Regions from separate parts of the Dyella thiooxydans genome, predicted to be linked through region 3. Evidence: predicted binding sites of a transcription regulator. Region 3 holds the regulator's gene; each other region holds the start of a gene.
What was found. The regulator FliA, encoded in region 3, starts transcription of late flagellar genes. The targets are predictions, from matches to a motif close to TAAAGTTTNNCNNNCNNNGGCCGATAA.
Positions count from the first base shown of each region.

Region 1: a site for FliA is predicted at 5,331-5,357, ahead of ATSB10_RS00695 (methyl-accepting chemotaxis protein). Genes of this name have one in related genera too.
Region 2: a site for FliA is predicted at 1,778-1,804, ahead of ATSB10_RS00455 (methyl-accepting chemotaxis protein). Genes of this name have one in related genera too.

Region 1 is NZ_CP014841.1:153,044-160,081, reverse strand. It holds gene ATSB10_RS00720 (GNAT family N-acetyltransferase) at 217-696, shown strand; gene ATSB10_RS00715 (hypothetical protein) at 693-1,121, shown strand; gene ATSB10_RS00710 (hypothetical protein) at 1,358-1,621, opposite strand; gene ATSB10_RS00705 (hypothetical protein) at 1,745-2,455, shown strand; gene ATSB10_RS00700 (peptidylprolyl isomerase) at 2,600-3,550, shown strand; gene ATSB10_RS00695 (methyl-accepting chemotaxis protein) at 3,671-5,233, opposite strand; gene ATSB10_RS00690 (ABC transporter ATP-binding protein) at 5,449-7,038, opposite strand, start outside.
Region 2 is NZ_CP014841.1:102,594-109,631, forward strand. It holds gene flgA (flagellar basal body P-ring formation chaperone FlgA) at 1-439, opposite strand, end outside; gene ATSB10_RS00455 (methyl-accepting chemotaxis protein) at 436-1,743, opposite strand; gene ATSB10_RS00460 (chemotaxis protein) at 1,920-2,837, shown strand; gene flgB (flagellar basal body rod protein FlgB) at 3,010-3,405, shown strand; gene flgC (flagellar basal body rod protein FlgC) at 3,411-3,842, shown strand; gene ATSB10_RS00475 (flagellar hook assembly protein FlgD) at 3,862-4,539, shown strand; gene flgE (flagellar hook protein FlgE) at 4,579-5,796, shown strand; gene flgF (flagellar basal-body rod protein FlgF) at 5,806-6,546, shown strand; gene flgG (flagellar basal-body rod protein FlgG) at 6,595-7,038, shown strand, end outside.
Region 3 is NZ_CP014841.1:2,130,445-2,137,482, forward strand. It holds gene ATSB10_RS09785 (chemotaxis protein CheA) at 1-1,744, opposite strand, end outside; gene ATSB10_RS09790 (protein phosphatase CheZ) at 1,839-2,483, opposite strand; gene cheY (chemotaxis response regulator CheY) at 2,480-2,887, opposite strand; gene ATSB10_RS09800 (RNA polymerase sigma factor FliA) at 2,948-3,682, opposite strand; gene ATSB10_RS09805 (MinD/ParA family protein) at 3,684-4,676, opposite strand; gene flhF (flagellar biosynthesis GTPase FlhF) at 4,673-6,280, opposite strand; gene flhA (flagellar biosynthesis protein FlhA) at 6,480-7,038, opposite strand, start outside.

The DNA.
Region 1 (7,038 bases), 2.0 Mb from region 3:
CACCCCCAAGTGATAGGCGTACCCAACCCGGCCAATCGATCCGCATGAGGACCACGTACATCCGCAAAGCCACCCTCGCAGACGCACCCATCGCCTTCGCCATCCGGCGCGAGGCGATCCTTACCCAGTGCACGGGGTACTACGCGCAGAAATTAACGGGGTCGGGTTCACTTATAATCCATGGTTGATCGACGTAGGCGCGGCCCATTGTCTTCGGTGGAAGCCATACGCATCCGCACAGCCACCCTTGCAGACGCACCCACCGCCTTCGCCATCCGACGCGAGGCGATCCTTACCCAGTGCGCGGGGTACTACCCGGAGCAGGACCTGGCGATCTGGACCTCGGGCGAGATGTCCGAGTTGTTTGCCCTCCGCGTGGCCGATGCATTCCACGTCGCGGAGATCGACGGCGGCGTGGTGGGCACGGGCATGATCGACCTCGCCTCCGGGAAGATCGATGCGATCTTCGTGCGGCCCGACTGGATGGGGCGCGGCGTCGGGCGAGCACTGATGAGCCACCTCGAGTGTCTTGCGCAGGCGGCCGGCCTGACCTCCATCCATCTCGACGCCACCCTCAACGCGGCGCCGTTCTATCGGCGCCTCGGATTCGCAGGCGAAGCTACATCCACCTATCGCTCGTCACTCGGTGTCACCTTGGCCTGCATCCCCATGACCAAGCCGCTGGCGCCGCCATGACCGATGCCGCCGACCGACTGAAAGCGCAGATCCGCAGGAACGCGGACGAGATCGCGAGGCTGCACGGCCGCATCCACGAGACCGTTCGCGAGCGCGGCCAGAGTGAGGCAAAGCGCCAGCAATGGCAGCGCGCCTGCGAGGAGTTTCATGCCCGCTACGATCGGCTGGCGTTCCCGGGCGGGCTCGACGGGGCCTTCGAACGACTGGCCGCGGGCGACCCGGAGACGCTGGAGGCAGCGATCTGCTTCGTCGAGCTCCGCCCGTATTTCTTCCGGTCGGGATACCTGTTCGAGAAGCTGCTGAGGAGGGCCCGGCATGCGCCACTCAGTGAAGCACAGGCCGCGCGGCTGGAGACTGTCCGCACCGCTCGTGACGCGTGGCGCGCAACGAAACGCATGAGCCAGAAGGAATCGGCACCTGAATAGGTCAGCAAGCCCGGGACCGGAACGGGAGCAGGTCCGTTCCGACAAGTGAGGCAGATAGATCCTGCCGCCGTCGCCTAGGGCGTCTCGCCCGTCAGCGCGACAGGCCCTGACTGCTACGCACGCAGATGGTGTATCGCATCGACCACCGCCTCGACCCGCGCTCCGTCGGCCGGCTTGACCAGCCAGCCGACGACGGTCCCTGACTTGCCGGGCCGAAGCCGCCCAGCCAGCGTGTCTCAGGGGGCCATGGCGACATCCGGCTCGTCGGCCAGATACGGCTTTCCGGAGGCCGGAATGATCACCGTGCGCCAGCTGACGCCGCAGTAATCGTCGTCCCCTCCGGAGCACTCGCCAAGATCCGAGATGCCGGGACGGACGACGCGGGTATCCGGCTGGATCACCAGCATCATCACCAGCAGCGCGAGAAGAACGCCCGCGAATGCCGAGACATCCATGGAGAGCGCCATGGGTAGGCTACTGCTCGATCGCACATAGCTCATGCCAGCCTCCTGATCCCGTCATCACAATCCACCGGGAACAGCCATGCCCGGGGCCGCGTGTGAAGCAAGCAAGCCCTAGCCTATATTCCACGCAGCCGGTTTGCACCGAAGGAGATACACCCCATGGATTGCCTGCAGAAGATCGGATGCGCCGCCCTTGTCCTGGCCTGGCTTCTCCCAGGAAAACTGCTCGCCGGTGGCTATTCCGAGTACGAGAATCACCAGATCTGGCAGCTGCGCCTGGCCGCCCAGCGACACGCTGCGCAGGAAGCCAAGGACCAATGCGCCTGGTCTCCGGCCTCGCCGACCACTTTCAGCGATCAGCTTTCCTCGATTCCAGAGGTGCCCGACCAGCGGCTGCTTCTGAGCATCATGGCGATGATCCGGCTGGACCAGAACGCCCGGGCGATCGCAGTCGCGATGCGCGACCGGAAAAGCTCGGCCTGGGAAAATGTCAGGGAGGTGGATGCGGCCAATCTCGCCGGACTGAAAACCATTGTTTCGAAATATGGATTCCCCACCCCTCGCCAGGTGGGGGATGACGCTGCCAGCGCCATGCTGATTCTGGTGGCGCACGCGGACAGTGACCCGGGCTTCCAGAAGGACGTCGCACGGAAGATGGACGAAGAAGTCGCCGCCGGCTCGCTGCCGACCTATTACCCGGCGGTGTTGAGATCGATCCGCCCGAGGATCACGGGGGCACCCGCCAGACCAGATGGCGATCCATCCCCAGACGATCGGGGTACTTACCGCACGCCGAAAGAGTGCTACGAGCACCGATATCAGGATCGCTTCAATGCTTATATCCGTCGCTGGTACGAGCCAGCGCCCTGACGGTTGCGCAGGTGCAGCGATGGAAGCGAATGGGTCCGGCGCCGCAACGTAACGGGGACAGGTTCACCTCAAACGGTACGTTGCGGCCTCCCGGCGCCCCTCTGTTACCGTCACTCGCTTGCACCACCGCCAACAGGGGAAACCATGCCGACCTTCCACCCGACCGCACTCGCTCTTGCCCTCGCCGCCTGCCTGCTCGCCTCGCTGCCTGCGCTGGCCGACCAGGCCAAGCCGAAGCCCTCGCTGACGCCGAAGGAGATCCTTGCCGCGTCGAAGCCGGCCGAGTGGCGTACGCCGGATCCGGACAACCTGCTGGTGATGACGCTGGCCGGGGGGCACCGGGTGCTGATCGAGCTGGCGCCGGATTTCACGCCGCTGCATGCGGCGAACATCCGCACCCTGGCGCACGAGCATTACTTCGACGGGCTGGCAATCATCCGCGTGCAGGACAACTTCGTCACGCAATGGGGCGACCCCTACGACGACGACAACGCGGATCGCTCGAAGATGAAGCCGCTCGGCACGGCGAAGAAGACGCTGCCGCCGGAGTTCACCCGTCCGCTGGACCCGAAGCTGGCCTTCACTCGCCTGCCCGATGGCGACGTGTACGCTCCGGAAGTGGGTTTCTCCGGAGGCTTCCCGGTCGCACGCGACCCGGCCAGCAAGGAGGAGTGGATCACCCATTGCTACGGCACCGTGGGCGTGGCGCGCGACGTCGGGCCGACCACCGGCAACGGCAACTCGCTGTACGCGATCATCGGCCAGGCGCCGCGCGGGCTGGACCGCAACCTGGCGGTGGCTGGTCGGGTGATCGATGGCATGGAATACCTCTCCGCGCTGCCGCGCGGCACCGGCCCGCTGGGCTTCTACGAGAAGGCCGAGCAGCGCACGCCGATCGTCTCGGTGCGGCTGGCCGCGGACCTGCCGCCGGCCGAGCGGCCGAAGGTGGAAGTGCTGCGCACCGACAGCGCCAGCTTCGCCAGGCTGGTCGAGGCCAAGCGCAACCGCCGCGATGCGTTCTACACGCGCCCGGCCGGCAAGATCGACCTGTGCAGCATCAGCGTGCCGACGCGCGACCCGGCAGAGGCGAAGTAGCACGCTATCGCTCGCAACGCCGGCCCGGGGCTGGGCGTGAGGCCGGCGGGTGGGCGTGCGGCGAGCACCCTCAACTCACCCCAACCCTCTCCCCGACGGGAAGAGGGAGCAAGGTGACGGCTAGGGCGCGCGCGACACCTGGTCGGCGGTGCGGAACACCGACACCGCCTGACGCAGGCGTTCGGCCTGCTCCTGGAGGCTGTGCGAGGCGGCTTCGGATTGTTCCACCAGCGCGGCGTTGCTCTGCGTGGCCTCGTCCATCTGGGTGACCGCCGAGCCAACCTCGGCGATGCCCTTGCTCTGCTCCTCGCTGGCCGCGGCGATCTCGCTCATCAGGCCGGCCGATTTCTGGATGGCCTGGGCGATGCGACGGGTGGACTCGCCAGCGCGGTCGACCAGGTCGGCGCCGGTATCGACGGTGGCCACCGCGCTCTGGATCAGCCCCTTGATCTCGCGTGCCGCCGCCGCGGCGCGCTGGGCCAGCTCGCGTACCTCGGCTGCCACTACGGCGAAGCCCTTGCCGTGCTCGCCGGCGCGCGCGGCTTCCACCGCGGCGTTGAGCGCGAGGATGTTGGTCTGGAACGCGATGCCGTCGATCAGGCCGGCGATGTCGCCGATGCGCTCGGAACTGGTCTTGATGTCGCCCATGCTGGCGACCGCCTGCTCGACCAGCGCGCCGCCCTCCTTCGCCTGCTGCGCCGCGCTGGCCACCAGGGCGTCGGCCTCGCGGGCGTGGTCGGCGTTCTGCCGCACGGTGGCGGTGAGCTGCTCCATCGCCGCGGCAGTCTCCTCCAGCGAGGCGGCCTGGTCCTGCGTGCGATGCGAGAGATCGGCGGTGCCGCCGGCGATCTGGCCGCTGGCGGTGTGGATGCTGTCGCTGGCCTGGCGCACCTGGGTCACCACGTCGGCCAGGCCGACGCTGATGCCGTTGATCGCCTGCAGCAGCTGGCCGACGTCGTCGCGCCGGTCCACCGCGACCTGGGCGCTGAGGTCGCCGGCGGCGATCTTGCCCGCCGCTTCCCGGCACTCGACCATCGGCCGGCTGACGTTGCGCTGGACCAGCCACCCGGCCAGCGCCGGCACCAGTCCGCACGACAACAGCGCCAGCAGCAGCACCTTGCTGGTGTGCCCGCTCGGCAGCCACCACCACAGCACCAGCCAGATCGCCAGGTTGCAGGCTGCGGTGGCCAGCGCCACCCGCCAGGGCATGCCCAGGCTGCGCATGCGGCTGACGTCCAGCCCCACGTAGCGCGCGCCGATCACCTCGCCGCCGGCGTCGGACACCGGGTCGTAGCGGGTCATGAACTGGGTGCCGAAGATCGTCGCGTAGCCGGTGAACGAGGTGCCCGCCAGCAGCCTGGCCCAGGCCGGATGCGAGCGGTCGAGCAAGGTACCGACGGCGCGGGTGCCGTCCTTCTTCTTCACCGAGGTGGCGATCCGCACGAAGTCGTCGCCGCTGCGCACGAACACCGTGGCGGTGGCGCCGCGATCGGCGGTAAAGCCGTCCGGCAGCGAAAAGTCCAGGTTCAGCGGCTTGCCGCCGCTGCGCAACACCGGTGTGTCGCGTCCGCCGACGGCGATGGTCTTGCCGCCGTCCAGCGCGAAGTCGCCGGGGAAGCGGCCGGCGAACTCCGTCGCCAGGGATTCGATGCGGGTTTTCAGCGGTACCAACCACGTGCGCATGAGACGGCCCTTGTCCTGTCGCGAGGATGTACCGGCCGAACGGCGGGACATCATCCACCGGCCTCCGGCCTCTGCCGGAATCGCGGGTGGTCTCCGCATGTCGGTCGTGGACAGCAAAACTTTACGAATCCCGCCGTTTTGCCGCGCCGACCTTGGTAGCACTTTCGACGCCGCAGGTACCGACGCAATGCAGCATCGCCGGCCCGGCGAGGCGCTCAGCGGTAGCCGGCCGCCTGCAGCTCGAACAGCTCGGCGTAGTGGCCGCCGGCGGCGACGAGCTCGTCGTGCGAGCCGGACTCGGCCACCCGCCCGCCCTCCAGCACGATGATCCGGTCGGCCATGCGCACGGTGGAGAAGCGGTGCGAGATGATCACCGCGGTCTTGCCGTGCGACAGCTCCTTGAAGCGCTGAAACACCTCGTACTCCGAACGCGCGTCGAGCGCGGCGGTGGGCTCGTCGAGGATCAGCAGCGGCGCATCGCGCATGTAGGCGCGGGCAATGGCGACCTTCTGCCACTCGCCGCCGGACAGGTCCACGCCGCCCTTGAACAGCTTGCCGAGCATCTGCGCGTAGCCCTTCGGCAGCTTGCCGATCACCTGGTCGGCGAGGCTGCGCTGGGCGGCATCGCTGATGCGCGGCTCGTCCTCGCGTGCCTCGATGCGGCCCACGGCGATGTTGTCCGAGGCGTTGAAGTAATAGCGCACGAAGTCCTGGAAGATCACCCCGATGTTCAGCCGCAGGTCTTCCAGGTCGTACTCGGCCAGCAGGTGGCCGTCGAGCAGGATGCGCCCCTCGTCCGGGTCGTACAGGCGCGACAGCAGCTTGACCAGGGTGGTCTTGCCCGCACCGTTCTCGCCGACCAGCGCCAGCACTTCGCCGGCGCGCAGGGTGAAGCTGAGATGGCGTACCGCCCAGCGCTCGGCGTCCGGATAGCGGAAGCCCACGTCCTCGAACACAAAGCCCTCGCGCAGCGGCCGCGGGAACGGCCGTGGATTCGGCGGTGAGAGGATCTCCGGCTGGATCCGGAAGAACGAGAACAGATCGTCGAGGTACAGCGCCTGGCCGGCCACCTGCGAGAAGCCGGTGAGCAGGGTTTCCAGCAGCGTGCGCAGGCGGCGGAACGAGGTGGAGAGGAAGGTCAGGTCGCCGATCGAGAACGCGCCGGTGACCGTGCGCCAGGCGATGAACGCGTAGGCCGCGTAGTAGCCCATCGTGCCCAGCGTGGTGAACAGCCCGCCCCAGCTGGCACGGCGCAGCGCGATGCGGCGGTTGGCCAGGTAGATCGACTGCGACAGCACACGGTAGCGGTCGATCAGGAAACGGTTGAGGCCGAAGCTCTTCACCTCCTTGGCGTTGGACGCGCTGGCGCCGACCATGCGCAGGTAATCCAGCTCGCGCCGCTCGGGCGTCCACTGGTAGTTCACCGCGTAGCTCTGCGCGTTGAAGTGGAACTCGCCGAGGAAGGCCGGCACCAGTGCCACCGCCAGCAGCACGATCAGCCACGGCGCGTAGACGGCCAGCCCCACCGCAAAGCTCACCAGCGTGATCGCATCCTGCGCCTGCTGCAGCAGTTGCGAGAGCAGCGAGCTGCGCCCGGCGATCTGCCGTCGCGCGCGGTCGAGCTGGTCCTGCAGGTCGGCGTCCTCGAAATCCTCCAGGTCGAGCGAGGCGGCGTGCTCCATCAGCCGGATCGAGGTGAGGTCGGCGTAGCGCTCGCCGAGCAGCGAGTCGACCATCGCCACCACGCGGCCGAGCAGGTCGGCCAGCACCGCCAGCGCGAACTCCAGCGCCAGCAACGTGGCGAG
Region 2 (7,038 bases), 2.0 Mb from region 3:
CGGCGATCTGGTCGAGCCGGTCGAAATAGCCGTAGCCGAGACGGGTGATGTCGCGCGACTCGCTGCGCACGTCGCCTGGCTGAATGCCGTCGCCGCGTTGCAGCGGGTGGTTGGTGACCAGCACGTCGCGGAAGATCTGCAGGCTCACCGGGATGCGCACCGACCAGCCCGCGCCGGCGGTGCAGCGCACCTCCACGCTCATTCGCGGTCGTGGCGGCAGGTTCGGCGGCAGGCTGGCGACCATCATGCCGCGGCAGTCGGCCAGGGCCAGTCGCGGATCGACCGGGGCGGCCTGCGCCGTCACCCGACTGCCGGGGGCGGAGTACTGCTGCACCAGCCACTGCTGCGCGAACGCGCTGACCGGATCGCTGCCGGCCACGGCGGGCAGGGCGACCAGGGCCAGCAGGGCGCTCAGCAGCAGCCGGATGCGTTGGCTCATGCTTCGTCCGCGAGCAGTTGGGCCAGCTGGCTGACCAGTGCCTCGCGCTCGGCCTCGAGCGGGGCGGTCAGTTCGCCGGCCTCGGACTTGCGACCCTCGCACAGCAGGTCGACGAAGGCGGTGCCGCGCTCGCCCAGCCTCTGGCAGGTGTCGAGCATGCTCGCGGCGACCGGCTTCTCCCCCTGCAGGGCGAGCAGGCGCCCCAGTGCGCGCTGCAGCGCGTGGGTATCGAACCAGCGGCGGTCCAGCGCGGCCGGTTCGGCCAGCGCCAGCTCCATCGCCTGGCGCATCCCCTGGACCGACTCGCGCACGGTCAGGCTGAGTGCCGCCAGGTCCTTGCCGCTGCTGCCTTCCAGCCATTCCAGGCCCAGCCGCTGCGAGAGCAGGGCGGAGCGGGCGAGTACTTCGGACTGGCGGCGCGCTTCGGTGCTGCGTCGCTGCAGCGCGCCGAGGGTGGCCTGGGCGCTGGTGGCCCGCACGTGCTGGGCATCGTGGTTCTGGCGCAGGCCGGCGACCCGGTCGCGCGCCAGCTGCAGCGACTCGGTGCCGCGCTGCAGCGAATTGTCGGCCTGGCCCACGCCCTGCTGGGCCCGTTCCAGCCGCTGCATGCCCTGGCGGACGTCGCCATCGAGCTGCAGCGAGAACTCGCCGATCGAGCCGGTCACCGCCTCGATCTCGGTGGTGGTCTGGGCGGTCTTCTCGGCCAGCTGCTTGACCTCGTCGGCGACCACCGCGAAGCCGCGACCGGCCTCGCCGGCGCGCGCCGCTTCGATGGCCGCGTTGAGCGCGACCAGATTGGTCTGGTGGGCAATCTCCTGCACCGCGCCGGTCAGCTTGCGGATCTGTTCCACCTGCTCGGCCAGCTTGTTCTGGTTGCGGTTCATCGCCGCCATGGCGCTGCGCAGCAGGCGCAGCTGGCCGTCCAGCTCGCTGATGTTGCCGGCGCTGGCGTGACCGGCCTGGTCGGCGCTGTCGAGGCTGGCGGCGACCTGCTGCAGGGCCGTCGAGATCCCGGCGCTGCCGTCCGTCAAACGACCGACGCTGTCGCGGCACTCACGGGCGGAGTCCTCCATCGCAGCCTGTTCGCGGGCCAGTTGCTGGGAGGCACCGAGCAAAAGGCTCTGCTGCTCGATGGTCTGCAGCGCGACACCGGCCGGCGGGCGCGGTGCGGCCAGCTTCAGCAGGGGCGCCAGCACCTCGGCCAGGGCCGGATGCCGGGCGCCGAGCCGGGCGAGTTGTGCCTCGTCCGACCGGGTGGCGGCTTGGACGAAGGCGGCCAGGTGCTGGCTGCGGATGAAGCTCATGGACGGGCATTTCCTTTAAATAAGGGCAAGCGCCGGATCGGCCGCTGGCGACGGAACTTGAACAAGCAAGGCACATGCCATCGTCACCGCCGCCTTCCGCTCAAGCCCCGGCGGCCGTGGCCGATAGGGATGCGTCCACCGCGCGCGCGGTGCCCACGGACCCGAGGAAACGCCGCATGAGTGGTGCGCTGCTTGAGAGCGTCGAACGTCACACCCGCCTGGCGGGCCACAACCGGGTGGCGATGCTGCTGTTCCGCCTCGGCGAGCCGCAGCTGTTCGGCATCAACGTATTCAAGGTGCGCGAGGTGCTGCGTCGTCCGCCGCTGGAGCGCATGCCCGGCGCCCATCCGCTGATCGCTGGCACCTGCGACTACCGTGGCCAGACCATCCCGGTGATCGACATGGCCGCGGCACTGGGCTATGCGCCGCTGAAGGACGAACCCTCGGCCCACCTGCTGGTGACCGAGTTCAGCCGCAGCATGCAGGGCTTCCTGGTGGCCGACCTGCTGCACATGGTCCATTGCGCCGGCGAGACGCTGGTCACGCCCGAGCCCGCGCTCGGGTTCGGCACCAAGGTCAACGCGATCACCCGGGTCGACGGGGCGCTGGTGGCGGTGGTCGACGTGGAGCACGTGCTGGCCAGCATCCATGGCGTGCCGGGCGAGCTGTCGCCGCACATGCTGCGCGCCGTGGACGGCCACGCGATGAGTCCCCGCCGGGTGCTCGTGGTGGACGATTCGATCGTGGCGCGGCGCCAGGTCGAGGGTGTGTTCAAGCAGATGAACATCGAATGCGTGCTGGCCGAGGATGGCGTACGCGCGCTGGCCAAGCTGCACGAGCTGATCGACGCTGACCCGTCCGAGCGCATCAACCTTGTCGTGTCGGACATCGAGATGCCGCAGATGGACGGCTACGCGCTGACCCGGGCGATCCGCGAGGAGCCGGCGCTGCGCCAGCTCAAGGTGGTGCTGCACAGCTCGATCAGCGGCATCTTCAATGAGGCGATGGTGCGGGAGGTGCATGCCGACCGCTTCATCGCCAAGTTCCAGCCGGACCAGCTCGCCCAGGCGGTACTGGACCTGTTGCCGGGCTGACCCGGGTCGGCGGGCCGTCGCCGGCCCGCCGGTACGGCGACGGAAAACCGACTTCCACCCTCCGGGCGGCCTCCCGTGACCGCCGCAAACCCGCGTACTGACGCGGTTTTCCTCTCGTGGCACGCGAATTGCCTCCAGCCCCGTGCGGCCCCACGCCGCGCGGAGGCAAGTCATGAGCGCACCCCTGGACAACCTGTTCGGCATCCACACCCAGGCACTGGGTCTGTGGCAGCGCCGTAGCGAGGTGCTGGCCAGCAACCTGGCCAATGCCGACACGCCCGGCTACAAGGCGCGCGACATCGACTTCCGCGCCGCGCTCGAGCAGGCCAGCGGCCAGTCCGGCGGACAGTTGCCGCTGAGCACGCCCTCGACCGGGCAGATCGACCCGGTGGCGCAGCAGGCGGACAAGCTGCTGTGGCGCAACCCGACCCAGCCGAGCATGGACGGCAACACCGTCGACGAGCAGACCGAGCAGGCCAACTTCGCCGCCAACGGCGTGCACTACCAGGCCAGCCTGGCCTTCATCACCGCGCAGATCCGCATGCTGCGCACCGCCATCACGGGGTAATCGCCATGTCGATGTTCAAGATCTTCGATACCGCAGGTTCCGGCATGGCCGCGCAGACGCTGCGGCTGAACACCGTAGCCAGCAACCTGGCCAACGCCGACAGCGTGTCCAGCACCGCGCAAGGCGCCTATCGCGCCCGCGAACCGCTGTTCGCCGCGGTCAAGCAGCAGGTCGACGGCCAGTTCGGCGTCGCCGCCGATGCCGCCGCCACCGGCGTCAAGGTCGATGGCATCACCGAGAGCCAGGCGGCGATTCCCAGCCGCTACGAGCCCGGCAACCCGATGGCCGACGCCAGCGGCTACGTCTACGGCAGCAACGTCAACCCCGTGGACGAGCTGGTCAACATGATTTCCGCCTCGCGTTCCTACCAGAACAACGTCGAAGTGATGAACACCACCAAGCAGTTGATGGTGAAGACCCTGGATCTGGGCAAGTAAGCCCTCTCGGAGCACACGCATGACCATCAACACCGCCAACACCCTCGGCTCGGCCAACACGGCGGCCAGTGCCGCCAGCCAGGTCGGCAGCGCGGCCAAGGCCGGCAGCATGAGCCAGGCCGACTTCCTCAAGCTGATGACCGCCCAGCTGCAGTCGCAGGATCCCACCCATCCGGTGGACAACACCCAGTTCGTCTCGCAGATGGCGCAGTTCAGCCAGCTGCAGTCCACCCAGGACATGGTCAGCTCGGTGCAGACGCTCAACTCCACGGTGAACGGCGCGCTGCAGACCTCGCAGGTGCTCGGCTCGTCGAACCTGGTCAACCGGGAAGTGATGGTGCCGACCTCCACGCTGCAGTACGCCGGCGGCAGCGTCACCGGCGCGGCCAACGTCACGGCACGCGGCACGATGGCCGTCAACGTCCTCGATGCCAGCGGCAACGTGGTGCGCACGATGGCCGTGGACGCGACCAGTTCCGGACTCACCCAGTTCAGCTGGGACGGCAAGGACAACGCCGGCAACCAACTGCCTTCGGGCAGCTACTCGATCGCGGCCGCCAACGGCGACACGTCGTTCGACACCTATGTCGCCGGCAAGGTGACCGCCGTGGGCTACGGCGGCAGCACGGTCGGCACGTACCTGCAGGTGGCTGGCGTCGGCGGCGTCGCGCTCAGCCAGGTGGCCCAGATTCTCTGACGCACGCGTGGCATCTCCCTTCTCTTCGAGGAACACCCCATGGCTCTGAACACCGCGCTCACCGGCATCAATGCCGCGCAGACCGACCTCAACGTCATCGCCAACAACATCGCCAACGCCAACACCGCCGGCTTCAAGGGCTCGCGCGCCGAATTCGCCGACGTGTACGCGGTGACCGGCCTGAACCTCAACTCCACCGCCACCGGCAGCGGCGTGCGCACGCAGGACGTGGCGCAGCAGTTCGGCCAGGGCGATATCGAGACCACCAACAACTCGCTGGACATGGCGATCAGCGGCAACGGCTTCTTCGTGGTCAACGACGGCAGCGGCCCGCTCTACACCCGCGCTGGTGCCTTCCAGAAGAGTGCCGACGACTATGTCGAGACCTCCGCCGGCGCCAAGCTGCAGGTGTATCCGCCCAACGGCATCGGTGGCTTCGATACCAGCACCCTGACCGACCTCAAGCTGGTGTCCTCGCAGAGCAATGCCACCGCGACCTCGCTGATCACGCTCAACTCGAACCTGCCGGCCAGCGCCACCGTGCCGACCAACGCGTTCAGCACCAGTGACGCCACCTCGTTCAACGCCGCCACGCCGGTGACCGTGTACGACTCGCAGGGGGGCTCGCACCAGGCCACCATCTACTACGTCAAGACCGGTACCAACGCCTGGGACGCGCACCTGTACGTGGACGGCAACAACGCCGGTACCCAGCCGATGACCTTCGACACCAGCGGCAACCTTGCCACGCCGACCAACGGCACCCTGGCGTTCGGTGCGGTCAATCTCGGCAACGGTTCGAACCCGCTGACGCTCTCGCTGAACATCACCAACAGCACCCAGTTCGGCACCGACTTCGCGGCCGGCTCGATCGAGCAGAACGGCTTCGAGGCGGGCACGCTGTCGAACATCGACATCGACTCCAAGGGCGTGGTCACCGCCTATTACTCGAACAACCAGAGCACCCAGCTCGGCCAGATCGCGATTGCCAACTTCTCCAACGTGCAGGGGCTGCGCCAGCTCGGCAGCACCAACTGGGCCGCCAGCGGCGACTCGGGCGTGCCGCAGATGGGTACCGCCGGCACGGGTACTTTCGGCAGCCTGCAGTCCGGTGCGCTGGAGACGTCCAACACCGCCGACACCACCGCCCAGCTGGTGAACATGATCAAGGCGCAGCGCAACTACCAGGCCAATGCGCAGGTGCTCAGCACCGACAGCACGCTGGCCAACACGCTGTTCAGTGCCGTCAGCCGCTGATAAGCCGCCATGGACCACTCCCTCTACGTAGCGATGACCGGGGCGACGCAGATCATGCGCGCCCAGGAGGCGGTGAGCCACAACCTGGCCAACGCCTCCACCACCGGCTTCCGCGCCGAGCTGACCGCCTTCCAGAGCCTGCCGGTGCAGGGGCCGGGCGAGGCCTCGCGCATCAACGCGGTGGCCCGCGGTATCGGCGTGGACACCACGCCGGGATCGATCACCACCACCGGCCGTCCGCTGGACATCGCGGTGAAGGGGAGTGGCTGGATCGCGGTGCAGGCGCCGGATGGTTCGGAGGGCTACACCCGCGCCGGCGACCTGCAATTGACCCCCGACGGTCTTTTGACGGATGCCGCCGGCAACCCGGTGCTCGGCGGTGGTGGTCCGATCAGCCTGCCGCCCAGCGCCGAGCTGCGCATCGGCGAGGACGGCACGATCTCCAGCGTGCCGCTCGGCGGCGGTCCGAACACCATCGCCGCGCTCGATCGCATCCGCCTGGTCAATCCTGATCCGACCCAGCTGGTGCAGGGTGGCGACGGCCTGATGCACCTGACCGGGGGCGGTAGTGCGCCGGCTGATCCCACCGTGGAGGTGACTGCCGGAGCGCTGGAGAACAGCAACGTCAACGCCTCGTCGGAGCTGGTGAAGATGATCGCGCTCTCGCGCCAGTACGACATGCAGATCAAGTCGATCAAGGCGGCCGAAGACAACGCGTCGTCGGCATCCAAATTGCTTCAGTCGAACTAACGACCGAATGCGTGACGGATCGCCGTCACCTCCCAGGAGTCCCCGAACATGCTCTCGTCCCTCTGGATTGCCAAGACCGGCCTCGATGCGCAGCAGACGCGCATGGATGTCATCTCGAACAACCTGGCCAACGCCAACACCACCGGCTTCAAGAGCTCGCGGGCGTCGTTCCAGGATCTGATGTACCAGAACCGCGCCCAGCCCGGCGCGCAGACCACCGAGCAGACCCTGTCGCCGACCGGCCTGATGCTGGGCACCGGCGTGCGCGTGGTCGGCACCGAGAAGCTGTTCACCCAGGGCGAGACCAGCCAGACCGGCAACTCGCTCGACGTGGCGATCCAGGGCCGCGGCTTCCTGCAGGTATCGATGCCCGACGGCACCATCGCCTACACCCGCGACGGCTCCCTGCACACCGACGCCAACGGCCAGCTGGTCACCGCCGACGGTTACCCGTTGAATCCCGGCATCACGCTGCCGTCCAACGTGCAGAGC
Region 3 (7,038 bases):
AGCCGGAAAGATCGCCCAGCACCAGCGCACGCCCGCGATGCGAGGCGACCATGCGGCCGTCGAGCAGGCTGTCCTGCCCCGGACGCAGTTCGAACACTTCGTCCACGTTGCTCAGCGGCAGCGCCAGCAGGCGGTCGCCCACGCGCACCATCAGCACCCGCAGGATCGCCAGGGTCAGCGGCACCGCCAGCTCCAGCGTGCTGCCACGACCGAGCTTCGAGGTCACCTGCAGGGTGCCGCCCAGTTCGGTGATGCGGGTCTTGACCACGTCCATGCCGACGCCGCGGCCGGAGATGTCCGACACCGTCGCCGCCGTGCTGAAGCCGGCGCGGAAGATCAGCTCGTAGCACTCGTTCTCGGTCAGGCGAGCGGCCTGGGCCTCGTCGATAACGCCCTTCTCCACCGCCTTGCGCCTGAGCACGTCGGGGTTCATGCCGCGGCCGTCGTCGCTCACCGAGATGACGATGCGCTCGCCGCGCTGGGCGGCACCCAGGCGGACGGTACCGCGCCGCGGCTTGCCGGCGCGCTCGCGGTCTTCCGGCCCTTCCAGGCCATGGTCGAGGGCGTTGCGGATCAGGTGCACCATCGGATCGGCCAACGCCTCGACCAGGCTGCGGTCCAGGTCGGTGCCCTCGCCTTCGGTCACCAGGTCCACGTCCTTGCCGAGCTGGCGGGCCAGGTCGCGGACGATGCGAGGGAAGCGCTGGAACAGGCGACCGACCGGCTGCATGCGCATGCCGAGCACGGCGTTCTGCAGGTCGTCGGCGACGCGGTTGAGTTCGTCCACGGTGGACGACAGGGTGTTGTCGCCGTTGCGCGAGGCCAGCGTGAGCAGGCGGTTGCGCAGCAGCAGCAGCTCGCCGGCCTGGTTGACCAGGGCGTCGAGGCGGTGGGTGTCCACGCGCACCGTGGCCTCGGCCGCCGGCGCCGCGGCGCGGGCCGGTGCGGCGGCGGGCGCTGCCGGTGCGGGAGTGGGCGCCGGCACGGGAGCGGGTGCCGCGGCCGGCGCGGATGCCGCCGCAACCTGGCCGGGAGCACCGGTGCCATGAATCGAATCGAGCAGCGCCTCGAACTCGTCGTCGTTGATCGCGCCGGAGGCGGTCGCCGCGGCCGCGGCAGCGGCGGGCGGTTGCCCCCCCGGGACGGCGCCACCGTGCAACTGGTCCAGCAGGGCTTCGAACTCGTCATCGCCGATGCTGCCGGACGGCGCGGCAGCGACCGGTTCGGGCGTCACCGCGCCGGGCGCGGCGGTGCCGTAGAGCGAATCGAGCAGGGCCTCGAACTCGCTGTCGTCGATGGTGCCGTCACCCGCCTGGGGCGGCGGCGCCACCGGCTTGGGCGTGGGCGCCTGGGCGGGCTTCGCGGTGCCGGGCGTCAGACGCGCCAGCAGGTCGGCCGGCGGCATGTCCATCGATTGGCCCGCGGCCAGCGCGGCCATCATCGCCTGCAGCAGGTCCAGCGCCTCGAGCAGCGCGTCCATCCGCGGCGGATCGATCAGCAGCGCACCGTTGCGGGCGGCGTTGAGCAGATCCTCGGCGTGGTGGCACAGCTGCACCATCGGCTCGACGTTGAGGAAGCCGGCACCGCCCTTGACGGTATGGAACGCGCGGAACACCGCGTTGAGCAGCTCGGCATCCTGCGGCGTCGCCTCCAGGTCCACCAGCTGCTCGCCGAGACGCTCGACCAGCTCACCGGCTTCGACCAGGAAGTCGTCGCGCAATTCGGCATCGAAGGAGGGATCCATCTAGATCTCCCTCCCCGACGGGCGCATCGCTTCGCCCCCCGCCGTGGCGGCGGTCGGACGTCGCGGCAAGGGCGGCATCGGCATCATGGGCGCCTCAGAAGCCGAATTCGCTGAGCAGGCGGTCGGCCTCGTCCTGGCTGTTGATCTTCTCGACCGCTTCTTCGGTCTCGCGACCGGACAGCGCGCCGGTGAGGCGCACCAGCTCGATCATGGCCGACTCCACCGAGCTGATGAAGCCGACCACCTTCTTGATGCGCTGGCCGGAAAGATCCTGCCAGGACTGCGCCAGCACCATGTCGTTGAGACCGGCGGTGCAGTGCTCGGCGAACTCGGTGGCCTGCTGCGCCAGTGCCTTCACCGGCGCGGACGAGATCTCATCGGAGGCGTCCAGCATGACCTTGGCGTCGTTGGCCAGCGACTCGGCCTCCGGGCGCATGCGCTCGGCGAAGTCGATGGTGCGGTGGGCCGCCTGCGAGCTCATCTCCAGCACGTCCTGCAGGTGCTTGCGCGCGTCGGTGACGTTGTCGGGATAGCCGTCCTGCACCAGGTCGCCGCCGAGGCGGCTGACCGCGTCGTGCAGGTCGCGGGCGAGTACGCCCAGGGCGCGGAACAATTTCTGCTCGCGCTGGCGCACGAGGGAGTCGAGCGCGTGTTCGAACGCCGGGCCGTCCGGGCTGGTCAGCAACTGGTGCAGTTCGTCCGGCAGGGTCTCGCGGGTCAGGGAAAGTTGGGCGCTCATGCGGCTGCTCCTGCGGCAGCCAGCCGCTCGAAGATCTTGGTGAGTTTTTCTTCCAGCGTGGCAGCGGTGAACGGCTTGACGATGTAGCCGTTCACGCCGGCCTGCGCGGCGGCGATGATCTGGTCGCGGTTGTTTTCCGCCGTGACCATCAGCACCGGCATGGTCTTGAGCGTGGGCTCGGCGCGGATCGCGCGCAGCAGGTCGATGCCGGTCATGTTCGGCATGTTCCAGTCGGTCACCACCATGTCGAATGGCTGGGCCTTGAGCATCGCGATGGCCGCCTCGCCGTCGTCGGCTTCCTGGATCAGGTTGCCGGCGAAGCCGAGCTCGACGAGGAGGTTCCTCACGATGCGCCGCATGGTGGAAAAGTCGTCCACCACCAGGATTTTCATGTTCTTGTTCAAGCCCGTCTCCACTTGCACGCCTCGCGGTCGTGCGCCAGCCCTAGTGTTTCCGTGCGTTGCTCAGTCGTCGTCCCGCCACCCGGTCATGCGCGCGCGCAACCGGATGATGGCCTGGCCGTGGATCTGGCAGACCCGCGACTCGGTGACGCCAAGCACCGCGCCAATCTCTTTCAGGTTGAGTTCCTGCTCGTAGTACAGCGACATCACCAGTTGCTCGCGTTCCGGCAGGGTGGTGATCGCGTCGATCAACGCCTGACGCAGACCCTGCTGCTCCAGTCCCTCCGCCGGACCGAGGCCACTGGCATCGGCCACGTCCATCGCCGGGCTTCCGTCGCCGTCATCCGGCGCCGTGAGGCTCAGCAACCGGGCGCTGGCGGCATCGGCCAGCACCTGGTGGTACTCGTCGGCGGTCATGCCCAGTCGCTTCATGACCTCCGCATCGTCGGCGTCCGCACCGGTCTCGATCTCGACCTGGCGCACCACGTCGGCGACTTCACGCGCCTTGCGGTGAACCGAGCGCGGGGTCCAGTCGGTCCTTCGCAACTCGTCGAGCATCGCGCCACGGATGCGGATGCCCGCATACGTCTCGAAGCTGGCCGAACGATCCGTCGCGTAGTTACGCGCCGCCTCCAGCAGGCCGATCATGCCCGCCTGGATGAGATCGCCCACGTCGACGCTCGGGGGTAGTCGCCCCATCAGGTGATAGGCGATGCGCCTGACCAGCGGCGCATGCGTTTTCACCAGTTCGTCGGCGCTTTGCCGTTGAAGTTGCAGATATTCCGTTGCCACGCTCATCTCACCACCCCGTCGCCGGTGCAGCCTGACCACTGAAGAAAGCGATGCGGCCGAGCCCCCGACGATCGGGTTCTGCCCATGTATCGGCCGCACCTGCCAATTGCTTGAATGCCTGTGACGAGCGACTGCCCGGGGCCATGTCCACCACCGCGTTCTGGCGGCGGATGGCCTGGCGCAGACGCTCGTCCTGCGGCACCCAACCCATGAAATCCAGCATCACATCGAGGAACCGGTCGGTCACCCGGGCCAGCTTCTGGTGCAGCGCGCGGGCTTCGCCCAGGTTGCGCACCATGTTGGCCACCATGTGCAGCCGCTTCACCCCGAAATCCCGGCTGAGCACCTTGGCCATCGCATAGGCGTCGGTGATCGAAGCCGGCTCGTCGCACACCACCAGCAGCACGTCGTCGGCCGCGGCGGCGAACATCGACACCGAGTCGGAAATGCCGGCGGCGGTGTCCACCAGCAGGAAATCCGGTACCTGCGGCAGCTCGTCGAAGGCGCGGATCACCGCGGCCTGCTCGCCCGAGCCCATCTGCGCCAGCCGACGCGCGCCGGAACCGGCGGGAATCACCTTCAGCCCGTGCGGCGCCTCCATCACCAGGTCCTGCAGGCTGCACTGGCCGTCGAGCATGTGGCCGAGGTGGCGCGAGGGCGCCAGGCCGAGCAGCACGTCGACGTTGGCCAGGCCCACGTCGGCATCCAGCAGCAGCGTGTCGCGCCCCATCATCGCCAGGGTCATGCCCAGGTTCACCGCCACCGTGGTCTTGCCCACGCCACCCTTGCCGCCGCACACGGCGATGGTGCGGCAGCGGTGGCCGGAGATGCGCCGATCGAGATTGGCCGCCTGCGTCCCGACGCCATGGTCGGGGGTGACGATGCCGGTGTCGGTGATCGACGAAACCATCTGCTTGAGTCCCCAGGCCTGATTCATGGAAGGCGCATGCGCATCCGCCGCGGCGCCGGAAAAGTCGTTGAGGGTGGACAACGCGCTCATGCGTGGGCCACCTGGAAACCGAAGCGCTCGGCCAGCATGCCGTCGTCCAGCGGCGGCGCGGCTGTCTTCAGCGCGTGCGCGGCGCGCAGCACCAGCACGCGGGCGTCGGCCACGGCGAGGTCTTCCGGCACGCGCTGGCCGTCGGTGGTGTAGTCCAGCGGCAGCCTGTGGCGGATCAGCACCGACAACGCGCCACCGAGGTTCGGCGCCTCGTCGAGCTTGGTCAGCACCACGCTGGCCGGCTCCAGCGGCATGTAGGCGCGCACCGATTCCTCCAGCGACTGCGACTGCGAATTGGCCGCCAGCACCAGCGAGATGCGCAACGCGATGCCGTCGCTGTGGGCGACCTCGTTGAGCACATCCATCTGCTGCTCCAGCCGCGGATCGGTGCCGGACACGCCGGCGGTGTCGATCAGCACGGTGTGCTTGCCCTTCAACATCTCCAGCACCTGGCGCAGGCTCGCCGCGTCGTCGGCCGGGTACACGCGCACGCCCATCAGGCGGCCGTAGTGCTCCAGCTGGGCGGCGGCGCCGATGCGGTAGTGGTCGGTGCTGACCAGCGCCACGTTGGCGGCGCCGTGACGCACCACCGCCCTGGCGGCGAGTTTGGCAATCGTGGTGGTCTTGCCCACGCCGGTCGGACCGACCAGGGCGGTCATTCCGCCATCGCTGTCGCCGCGGCCGCTGATCGCCACGCTGCGGCTGAGCATGCCCAGCGGCAGGTAGCGCGCCTGTTCGGCACTGATCTGTTCGGGCAGGTCGTCGGCGAGCTTGCGGGCGACGTCGGCGTCGATGCCCAGGCGGGTGAGTTCACGCAGTACGCGGGCGCGCAGCGGGTGGCGGCGCTCCATGTCGTTCCAGGCCAGGCTGGACAGCTGCATTTCCAGCATCTCGCGCAGGAAGCCCAGCTCGGCGCGCATGCGCGCGGTGTCCTGCATGGCGCGCTCGATGGCCGGGTGCACGGTCGGGGCCTCGTTCGCGGCAGCCTTCGCCTCGGCCGGCGCCGGGGCGGGGACCGGAGCCGGGGCCGATGGGGTCGCCGCGGCAGGCTTCGGCGCCGGCGCGGTCTCCGCGGCCACCGGGGCGGCGCTGCGACGCGCCACCGGCATGGCGACGCGTGCCGGCGCGTTCGAGGCGTTCGATGCGGGTGCGGCCGGCGGGACCGGGGCACGGCGGACCGCCTGCGACAGGGCCACGGTGTCCTCCGCCACATCCTCACCATAGGGACGCGCCGGCGCAGCGGGCCGGGATGCCGGCGGCAGCCGATCGGCCGGCGCAGCGACGGCGGCGGGCGTTGCCTCGGCGGTCGGCTCCGGGGTGTCCTGCAGCAGGCGACGGCCGAGGCGACCGTGACGGGCGGCCGGCACGTGTTCGGCCGGCGTCGGCAGTTTGACTTCCGGCGTCGGTGCCACGTCACTGGCGGCCGGGGCGCCGTGGCGGGCAGCCTCGCGCACCAGCGCCTCGTCGTAGTCCAGTGCGGCGATGATCTCGATGCCTTCGGGCAGGCGACGGGTGGACAGGATCACCGCATCGGGGCCCTGCTCCTCACGCACCAGGCGCATGGCCTGGCGCATGTCCGGGGCGACGAAACGTTTGATCTTCATGCGTGCTTGCTCCGCGGCGAAGGCCGAAGGATCGGCGCCGGCGCACGGGTGGCGGCGCGGCGAACCGGGGTGTCGGTCAGGACGAGGATCCCGGCGGGATGACCCGCTACGCGGTGCCAGTCCTGCGCGGCCGGACGGCGGTGGTCCGCGTTCGGCCCGCTCGTGACGTGTCGGTCAGTGCTCATGTCGGATTCCTCGCTCAGCGTCCCAGCGCCTGCACCAGCCGCACCCGGCGGTTGTCAGGCACCTCGTTGTAAGCGAGTACGTGCAGGTTCTGTGCCACGTGGCGGGTGAAGCGCGCGAGCCACGGCCGCAGCGGCGGCGAAACGAGCAGCACGGCCGGTTCGCCGCTCATTTCCTGCTTGCGCGCGGCCTCGGCCACGCCCTGCTGCAGGCGGTCGGCCAGGCCCGGCTCCACCGCGGCGCCGGTGCCGCCGCTGCCGGTGAGCGACTGGGTGAGGATCTGCTCCAGCTCCGGCGCCAGCGTGATGACCGGCACCTCGGTGCCCAGCCCGGTGATCTCCTGCACGATCTGCCGGCCCAGGGTGACGCGGACGGCGGAGGTGAGGACGCCGGGATCCTGACTCTGGCTGGCGTGCTCCGCCAACGATTCGACGATCGAGCGCATGTTGCGGATCGGCACCCGCTCGGCCAGCAGGTTCTGCAGCACCTTGACCACCGTGCCCAGCGGCAGGCGCTTGGGCACCAGGTCTTCGACCAGCTTCGGCGCGCTCTGCGCCAGGCGGTCGAGCAGCTGC